Linked DNA regions of Leucothrix mucor DSM 2157. The protein of the gene in region 3 interacts with the protein of the main gene of each other region in a pairwise test. Links are inferred from orthologs where the notes say so. Each region holds a gene or a part of one and is shown on either strand. Other genes may lie near its edges.

Evidence for each region. The genes of interacting proteins can lie anywhere in the genome.
Region 1: the proteins of LEUMU_RS0121950 (region 3) and LEUMU_RS0104190 interact in binary tests that used the Escherichia coli proteins (3 or more experiments, as listed by UniProt). The link is inferred for Leucothrix mucor DSM 2157 from one-to-one orthologs.
Region 2: the proteins of LEUMU_RS0121950 (region 3) and grxD interact in binary tests that used the Escherichia coli proteins (3 or more experiments, as listed by UniProt). The link is inferred for Leucothrix mucor DSM 2157 from one-to-one orthologs.

What each region holds. Positions count from the first base shown.
Region 1 is NZ_ATTE01000001.1:949,558-952,411, reverse strand. It holds LEUMU_RS0104190 (ABC transporter permease), read right to left. Parts: upstream 2,087-2,854; coding sequence 914-2,086; downstream 1-913. Other genes in the region: osmF (glycine betaine ABC transporter substrate-binding protein OsmF), read right to left, coding at 2,098-2,854; LEUMU_RS0104195 (ABC transporter ATP-binding protein), read right to left, coding at 1-917.
Region 2 is NZ_ATTE01000001.1:2,036,692-2,039,597, forward strand. It holds grxD (Grx4 family monothiol glutaredoxin), read left to right. Parts: upstream 1-1,231; coding sequence 1,232-1,582; downstream 1,583-2,906. Other genes in the region: LEUMU_RS25320 (PQQ-dependent sugar dehydrogenase), read right to left, coding at 1-564; LEUMU_RS0109095 (disulfide bond formation protein B), read left to right, coding at 686-1,183; creD (cell envelope integrity protein CreD), read left to right, coding at 1,719-2,906. UniProt on the Escherichia coli protein: Monothiol glutaredoxin involved in the biogenesis of iron-sulfur clusters.
Region 3 is NZ_ATTE01000001.1:4,778,616-4,781,533, reverse strand. It holds LEUMU_RS0121950 (BolA family protein), read left to right. Parts: upstream 1-1,261; coding sequence 1,262-1,576; downstream 1,577-2,918. Other genes in the region: bioB (biotin synthase BioB), read right to left, coding at 2,716-2,918; LEUMU_RS0121945 (recombination-associated protein RdgC), read left to right, coding at 1,657-2,547; LEUMU_RS0121955 (AAA family ATPase), read right to left, coding at 183-1,154; LEUMU_RS0121960 (DUF58 domain-containing protein), read right to left, coding at 1-180. UniProt on the Escherichia coli protein: Transcriptional regulator that plays an important role in general stress response. Has many effects on cell morphology, cell growth and cell division. Acts by regulating the transcription of many genes, including dacA (PBP-5), dacC (PBP-6), ampC and mreB.

The DNA.
Region 1 (2,854 bases), 3.8 Mb from region 3 along the record:
CAGGCGCGGATAGCATCTAAGGTTACCCGACCTAAAAGTACGCCTTCTTTTACCACAGGCAGTGCTTCCCTACCCGTCCACAAGCAAATTGACAGCGCATCACGCAGGCTGGTATTTGCCTCCAGCGGCTCACCGTCTGCCGCTCCTTCCTCGACAATATCAGAGACTGGATATAACGATAAAAGCCGTAATGGTCGCTCTACGCCGCCCACCATATTCGCTACAAATTCGGTTGCTGGCTGCTGGATAATTTCGGCGGGTGTGCCGTATTGCACTAGCTTCCCGGCATCCATTACCGCTACCCGATCGCCAAGTTGAATGGCTTCTTCCATATCATGTGTGACTAGCATAATGGTTGAGCCGAGCGCGCGTTGTATGCGTCGTAAGTCCTCCTGCGCCCTTGCCCGAATGATGGGGTCGAGTGCGCCGAAGGGTTCATCCATCAATAACAGATCCGGTCGCGAAGCAAGTGCGCGCGCCACTCCTACCCGTTGTTGCTGACCACCCGATAACTCGGCGGGATAGCGATCACGAAATTGACTGGGCTCCATTGAAAACAGATCTAATAACTCATCTACGCGTGCATTGATTTTGTCCTGAGGCCAGCCTAGCAATGTTGGCACAGTCCCGATATTGCGCCCGACAGTGTAATGCGGAAACAAGCCATGCCCTTGAATGGCATAGCCGATGCGCCGCCGCAAAGCCGTTTTTGATACTGCATGGATTGATTCGCCATTAATGCGTACGTCGCCGGAGCTTGGCTCGACTAAGCGATTGATCATCCGTAGCAACGTCGTTTTACCTGAGCCAGACGTTCCCACAATCACGGTAATGGAAGCCGTCTCTACCGTCATCGACACCGCATCTACCGCTGGCTTGCCATCATAGAGTTTGCTTATCTTGTCGATCTCGATCATGAGGCTTTCCTTGATGTCGGTTTGGTCAGTTCGACCAGTACATCCATAAGAATTGCGGCGGTTAGAGCCAGCGCTACGGTGGGCAATGCGCCCAGTAGTATCAGGTCGGTGGCTGTCTGGTTGAGCCCTTGAAACACAAAGGAGCCAAAGCCGCCACCACCAATTAATCCGGCGATCACCACCAGCCCGATATTTTGCACCAAGGCGATGCGCAATCCAGCAAGAATCATCGGCAAACCCAGCGGCAATTCAACATGGATCAGCCGCTGCCATACAGTCATTCCCATTCCGCGCGCGGCATCGCGAGCTTTCTCAGGCGCGCTTTGTAATCCGGCCACCATATTCGCCACAACGGGTAACAGTGAATAGAGCAATAAAGCTAGAAAGGCTGGGGCAAAACCTACTCCAGCAATTCCCATCGCCTTGGCCGCCGTATAAGTATTTGCAACCCAACCCAGCAAAGGAATCATAATGCCGAACATCGCCAGCGATGGAATGGTTTGCAGGAAGCTCAGCACGGGAAGTGCTATTTTGCGCAGCCTCTCGCCGTGGTAACAGAGAATGCCAAGCGGAATACCAATAACAGTTGCCGCCGCTAAAGAGCCGAAGGCAAGACTAAGGTGGCGCAGCGCAGCATCACCAAAAGCGGCTTTGCGACTGGCATATTCCTGCATGATTGAAAGATCGGAAAGCAGACCAGAGCCAAGCACAATGGCGAGCAAACTCAGCATCGCCAGCAATAAACCAATCCGTGCAAATGGCCCCGGTGACAAGCTAGTCAAAGCATCAGCCATCAGCAAAATCAGAACGGCTAACAGGCACCAAAAGCCTAAGCCTGGAGAAACCCGAGCATAACTCCCTGCTCCCTCCAATAGCTGCGGCGCGCTCTGGGAAAGCAGCCAAACCAAACCAGCCAACCCCAAGGCTGCACCCACCAACCGCACACGCGGCCATGCAGCAAAGATCCCAAGAACCAAACCGGCCACAATCGCAGTCAAGCCAGGTAATGTCACCTCCGGCCCTGCAAGTTGCCAAGCGGTGATGCCCTCACCCGCAACGATGCGATTGGCTGCCAGCGTCATAAACGGCGCAAGCAGCGCCGCAAATCCAAGCAGTGCGAGCAACAGGCCCGGCGCGGATACACGAGGACCTGCGGCGCGCACCGGCATTAGCGCCGCGATTAGTCCAGCACGCCAGTTTGAGTGAGGTAATCGCGAGCCACGGCTTCAGCGGGTTCGCCACCGACTTGGATGCGGCCATTCAGCTTTTGCAGCGTCGCCATATCCAGCTCAGCGAAAATCGGATTCAGCACTTCAGCAATTGAAGGGTATTCTTTTAATACCGCATCGCGAACCACTGGCGCAGGCTCGTAAACCGGCTGCACACCCTTGTCATCTGCCATCACCACTAAGCCCGTTGCCCCAACGCCACCGTCAGTACCATAAGCCATTGCCGCGTTCACGCCGGAAGTTCCGCGCGCTGCTGCCTGAATCGTTGCCGCCGTATCGCCACCTGAAAGCACGACGGTTTGGTCTGGTGTTAGCTTAAACTGATAAGCTTCCTGCATCGCTGGCAGTACCGCTGGCGAGGAAACAAATTCAGTGGATGCGGCCAGCTTCACTTCACCACCGCCCGCAACCCAAGCACCAAATTCGGACATGGTGGTCAGCTTGTTTTCTTCAGCGACTTTACCAGTCAGGGCAATGGCCCACGTGTTATTAGCAGGCGCAGATTGCAGCCATGTCAGTTTGTTTTTCTCAGCGTCCAACTCCGCAGCGCGCTCATAAGCGGCTTTGGCGTCTTTCCAGATTGGGCTATCGGCTTCATTAAAGAAGAACGCCGCATTGCCAGTGTATTCAGGATAAATGTCAATCTGGTCAGCCAGCAAAGCTTCACGCACAACCTGTGTGCCGCCCAGCTGCAAGCGACGCTCTACG
Region 2 (2,906 bases), 2.7 Mb from region 3 along the record:
ACAAAACACCGCACGCGCATCAGCCTTGCAGTCATCGCTCGGCGCGCCCACATTCACAATAAGATTGGAGTCTTTATCAAATATAAAATGTGTGAGTGGATGGCGGTGCGCTTTCCAGTCGGGCAAGTTTCTCACCACGCTCTGCACACCAACCGCCCTATCATTACGAAGACGAAAGCGGAAAATGCGGTTGGATTCACCCACATAAAACTGACCTTTGGGGCCAATCTCCAAGCCATGCGGCAACTTAAGGCGGCTCAGTATTGAGGTTAACGTCGCGGGCTTTTTAGAGGCATCCAGCAGCCAAACATGACCTCTGCCACGCTGCCAACCACCCATATCGGTAATCAGGAATTTCGGTTTGCCGGGGACTTGCACAATGCGGCGCGGCTTTTTCCAGCCATAGGGTTTGCTCCCCTGCGCCACCACACCCACACAAACGTTCTCAGCCGTGCCGACTTGGGCTTGCGGATAGCCATCACACAACTGATCGAATACGGGGTAGTTTTCTGCGAAACACAGGGATGTAAAAAACAAACAATTAAAAATTATTAAATATTTCATAGGCTGACCCGACACTGCGTATAGTTTAAACTTGTTGCAATAAAGACTTCTCCGCCCCTGTCCGCTGCATCATACAGGCAGGAATAACCAACAAATAGTATAAATTACAACGACAATCACTATGACTTCTCAACCTTCTATTCGCCCGATCTTTCTACTTGGCTTTCTGATGTGCGCAGGCATGATCGGGGTCGCTCTATTTGCTCAGTACTATATGTTGCTGGACCCTTGCCCCTTATGCATCTTTGCCCGCGTAGCGACCATGGTTATTGGTGCAGTCTTTTTGTTGGGTGCGATACATAATCCATCAGGCACTACCGGCCGCCGTGTTTACGGTCAGCTGCTAGTACTTGCAGCCCTAGGCGGCATTGCGATTACCGGTCGCCACTCTTACCTGCAGCACCTACCACCAGAGCACGTACCTGCTTGTGGCCCGGGTTTAAGCTATTGGATTGATAACCTTCCTGCTTTTGATGTATTTAGCAAAGTGTTTCAAGGCAGTGGCGAATGCGCCGCAGTCTCCTGGAGCATGTTCGGCCTAAGCATTCCGGAGTGGACTTTAGCAGTCTTCGCAGTGTTCATGATATATGGGCTCAAAGTTCTCATCAAAGGCCGCTAAGTAGTGCTACAATGCGCCCCATTACGCTATTGATAAGAGGATTACACCATGGATGTCATGGATAGAATTAAGAGTGCAGTTGAAGAGAACCCAGTCATCATTTTCATGAAGGGCTCTCCAAAATTGCCACAGTGTGGTTTTTCAAGCCGTACAGCACAGGCGCTAATGGCTTGTGGCGAAGAGTTCGCTTATGTTGATGTGATTCAGGATATGGAAATTTTCCAAAACCTGCCACGTTATGCAGATTGGCCTACATTCCCACAAGTATATGTGGGCGGCGAGCTGATCGGTGGTTGTGATATCACACTAGAAATGTATGAAAGCGGTGATTTATTGCCAGCAATCAAAGCAGCCCGTACTGCCGCTGGTTTGCCAACAGCAGATTCTGCTGAAGGTTAATCGCTTCATCTGTTTTAAAAAGAGCCTCGCCTAGTGCGAGGCTTTTTTATATCTGCACATAATCTGCAAAGCTCCCCCATCCTCACGCAACAAGTCCTCCGTACACTAACTCCATCAACTAATTTGGAGTGCTGTTATGGAAATAATATTTGGAATTTTCGCATTGGTCGTACTGGCCGCCCTTGGCATAGGGAGCGTGATGGTATTGCTGTTTTTCGCCCGCAAAATGGGACTGATGAATTCACAACCGGTGGTGGTCGACCCTGATAATCCGGATGCTCCTGTCAGCGCCAACAGAAACTTCCAACTGCCTCCACTTAAACACTTCAGCCAGTCATTAGTCTCTCGCTTTGCCTTGGTCGCAGTACTCAGTTTACTGATGAGCATTCCGTTAACCCTGGTAGAAAATGTGGTGTATGAACGCGGCCAGCTCTACAACTCAGTACTCAGCAGCATTGCCAGCACCTGGGGGCAGCAACAGCGCTTATCCGGCCCAGCTTTAGTGATTCCGTATACCGAGAAATTTATCAATGAAAGCGTACTCACGGACAAAGATGGCAATCAGCGCAAAGTGAATAAAACCACCTACCAACAGCGCACCGCAATTGTATTACCTGAAAGCCTTACCATCGACAGCCAACTCAATGGCCATGAGCGCAGCCGTGGGATTTATAAATCACTGGTGTATAGCGCCGACCTCAGTCTGAAAGGTCAATTCAAGCGTCCGGATATCGAAAGCCTCTCCAGCAATATCGACACTATTCACTGGGATAAAGCGTGGGTTATGCTGGGCATTTCAGATACTCGTGCCATTAACAAAGTCTCAGCGCTTAACTGGAATAACGATGCTTTAGATTTTGAACCGGGCACTCGCCTGACCAAGCTCATTCAACAAGGCTTTCATGCACCGCTTAAGTTGGATAACACTTCCAAGCTCTACAACTACAACTTAACCCTCAACTTAAACGGCAGCGGCGGATTTTTCTTTGAGCCCTTTGCCAAAACTACAGATGTAAACCTAAAATCCGACTGGCCACATCCAAGCTTTCAAGGCAGCGTATTGCCCAGCGAGCGAGAAATTAGCGATAGCGGCTTTAGTGCACATTGGTCCATTCCCCACTTAGCCCGTAACTACCCGCAGCTTTGGGTGGTTGAAGAGCAGCAATTTGATCTGCATGAGTTTAGCGCTGGGGTGAATTTGTTTGAACCGGTGTCGCTATACTCGCAGATCACTCGCACCATTAAATACGGCATTCTGTTTATTGCCCTCACCTATATCACTTTTGTGATCTTTGAACTCGGCATTAAGCGACGTTTACATATG
Region 3 (2,918 bases):
GGACTCTGCAAACTCCATTCCCCGCCCAAGCTGACGCACATGGTGATTTCCGATTTGACGAGCGGCTTTACGACGACGCCCGCTTTGTTGCAACAAACGAGCCGATTGCTGCTGTTGAATTAAAGCATCCAACGAACTGAAGATTAGGTTTTCACCCATAGCCTGTTCAGTGTTGCTCATAATCAGGGCACTGCAACCAAACTTAGCAGCGTGTCGATTACCTGATCGCTGGTTTGTCCGGCAGCTTCGCCTTCAAAAGTTAGCAAAATACGGTGACGCAATACATCGTGTGCGATTGCTTGCACATCATCCGGCCCGACGTAATCACGGCCTTGGAGCCATGCATGCGCTCTGGCACAACGATCCAGAGCCATCGTGGCGCGTGGGCTTGCACCAAAGGCAATCACACCCGTCAATGCATCGCCATAAGCTTCTGGTTGACGCGTCGCCATAACCAGTTGTAGCAAATACTGTTCAACACTGTCAGCCATATACATCTGCATAACTTGCTGGCGTGCAGCCAAAATATCATCTTTACTGAGCTGAATTGCGGGCTCAGTCACTTCGTGCTTGATCTGCTGCAAGGCTTCAGCACGGTTTAGATGGAGAATCTGCTGCTCAGCTTCGAGGCTTGGATATCCCACTTTCACATGCATTAAGAAGCGGTCGAGCTGTGCTTCTGGCAGATGATAGGTACCCTCTTGCTCGATTGGGTTTTGCGTCGCCATTACCATAAACGGTTCAGACAAAGGATACGTAGTACCTGCAACAGTGATCTGACGTTCGGCCATAGCCTCTAACAACGCTGACTGAACTTTAGCGGGTGCACGGTTAATCTCATCGGCTAAAACTAAGTTATGAAATAACGGCCCTTTGCGAAATTGAAACTCGCCAGTTTGCGGCTGGAATATTTCAGTACCGGTAATATCGGCAGGTAGTAAATCGGGTGTAAATTGAACACGATGGAAGTCACCTTCAACCGCCTGACTCAACACTTGGATGGCTCGTGTTTTAGCCAAGCCCGGCGCACCCTCAACCAATAAATGGCCATCCGCCAACATTGCAATCAGCAGTCGGTTAACCAACTCACTTTGCCCGATTATTTTTCCACTGATATATTGCTGAAGCTTGTCAAATTGTTGTTTCTGCTGCATTCTGACTTTCCGATTTCGTTATTTATTGTCATTAGGTTGCCTGCTTAGCATGGTAGCAGATCTTACTGATTTCAAGGTACTTTCACATCGTTAAGGATTCTTAATTCATGACCATTCAATCAATTATTGAGCAAAAACTCGAAGAGACTTTCCAGCCCGAGTTTCTCGATGTTATCAATGAAAGCTATATGCATAATGTGCCTGCGGGCTCCGAGTCTCACTTCAAAGTTACCGTGGTATCTGAGGCCTTTGCTGGCAAGATGCTACTGGCTCGTCATCGCTTAATTAACAAGACATTGAGTGAGGAATTAAACAGCATCCACGCTCTAGCCATTCACACAATGACACCTGAAGAATATTTTGCAAAATCAGGTAAAGTCCCAGACTCTCCAGAGTGCCTTGGTGGCGGCAAAAGCAATTAAGATTGTGGCTTAACTTTGTACAACATTAGTATTTGGTGCATAATCGCGCCTCGATTTCCCAGCTAAGTGATAAAAATTATATGTGGTTTAAAAATCTATATCTCTATCAGTTCGAAAAGGACTTCACCCTCGATGCAGAAGCACTCCACGAGGAACTAAGCGGAAAACCATTTACAGAGTGCTCCGCCATGCAGCGCGAAAGTATGGGCTGGGTACCGCCACTGGGCAAAAACTCAGAGTCATATACACATTCGGCTAATGGCTTCATTCTGCTAACGATGGCACGCCAAGAGCGTTTGTTACCAGCGTCTGTCGTTCGTGAAGAGCTTGATGAGCGAGTGATCGAGATTCAGGATCGCGAGAGTCGCAAAGTCGGCTCGAAAGAAAAGAAAGAGCTTCGTGAGCGTATCGAAGATGAATTACTGCCAAGAGCATTTACCCGCACTCAAAAAATGGATGCCTGGATTGATCCTGCTGGTGGCTGGTTGGTAATTAATACGTCTTCGCCATCTCGCGCTGAGACCTTTAGTACGCTACTGCGTAAGACGATTGGTAGCCTGCCTGTTGTTCCGCCTAAGACTGAAGCAGTTAGCCCATGCCTGACTCAATGGTTATCAGATTACAAAGCACCTGAGCCATTTGTGATCGGCGATGAGTGCGAGCTAAAAGGCAGCGGTGATAATACTGGCGTAGCAGCATTTAAGAAACATGAGCTTGGAACGGATGACGTTAAGACTAACTTGGAAAGCGGCAAATATGTTTCCAAGCTAGCACTGATTTGGGACAACAAAGTGAGCTTTGTGGTTGGCGAAGATATGGTCGTTAAAAAGCTGAAGTTTCTTGATGTGCTAGATGAGAAAATGAACGAGCAAGATCCACAGTCTCATGAAGAGCGAATGGACATTGAGTTTACGCTAATGACTGGCGAGTTATCGCAGATGATTCCAGATTTAGTTAAGCAGTTCACTTAAAATTTGTTTATAACTTTCTTATAAGCAAAGGCTCACCATTACTGAAAACCACTGCTCGCGGAGTTGTCACTGCTACTTTCGAGGTTTATAAGCTAGGTTTTTAGGAGTGTTGGGCACAAAAAAGGGAATCATTACGATTCCCTTTTTTATTTGCCCTTACGATTTAGCTTAAGCAGAAACTCTAGCCTTCTCAGGCTCAATTCCCAACTTGCCAAATAGAACCTGATCGTGATTCTCATCTGGATTATCAGTCGTCAATAAACGGTCGCCATAGAACATTGAATTGGCACCAGCGAAGAAACATAGAGCCTGAGTCTGCTCATTCATCTCAGTACGACCCGCTGACAAGCGTACATAGGACTTTGGCATCA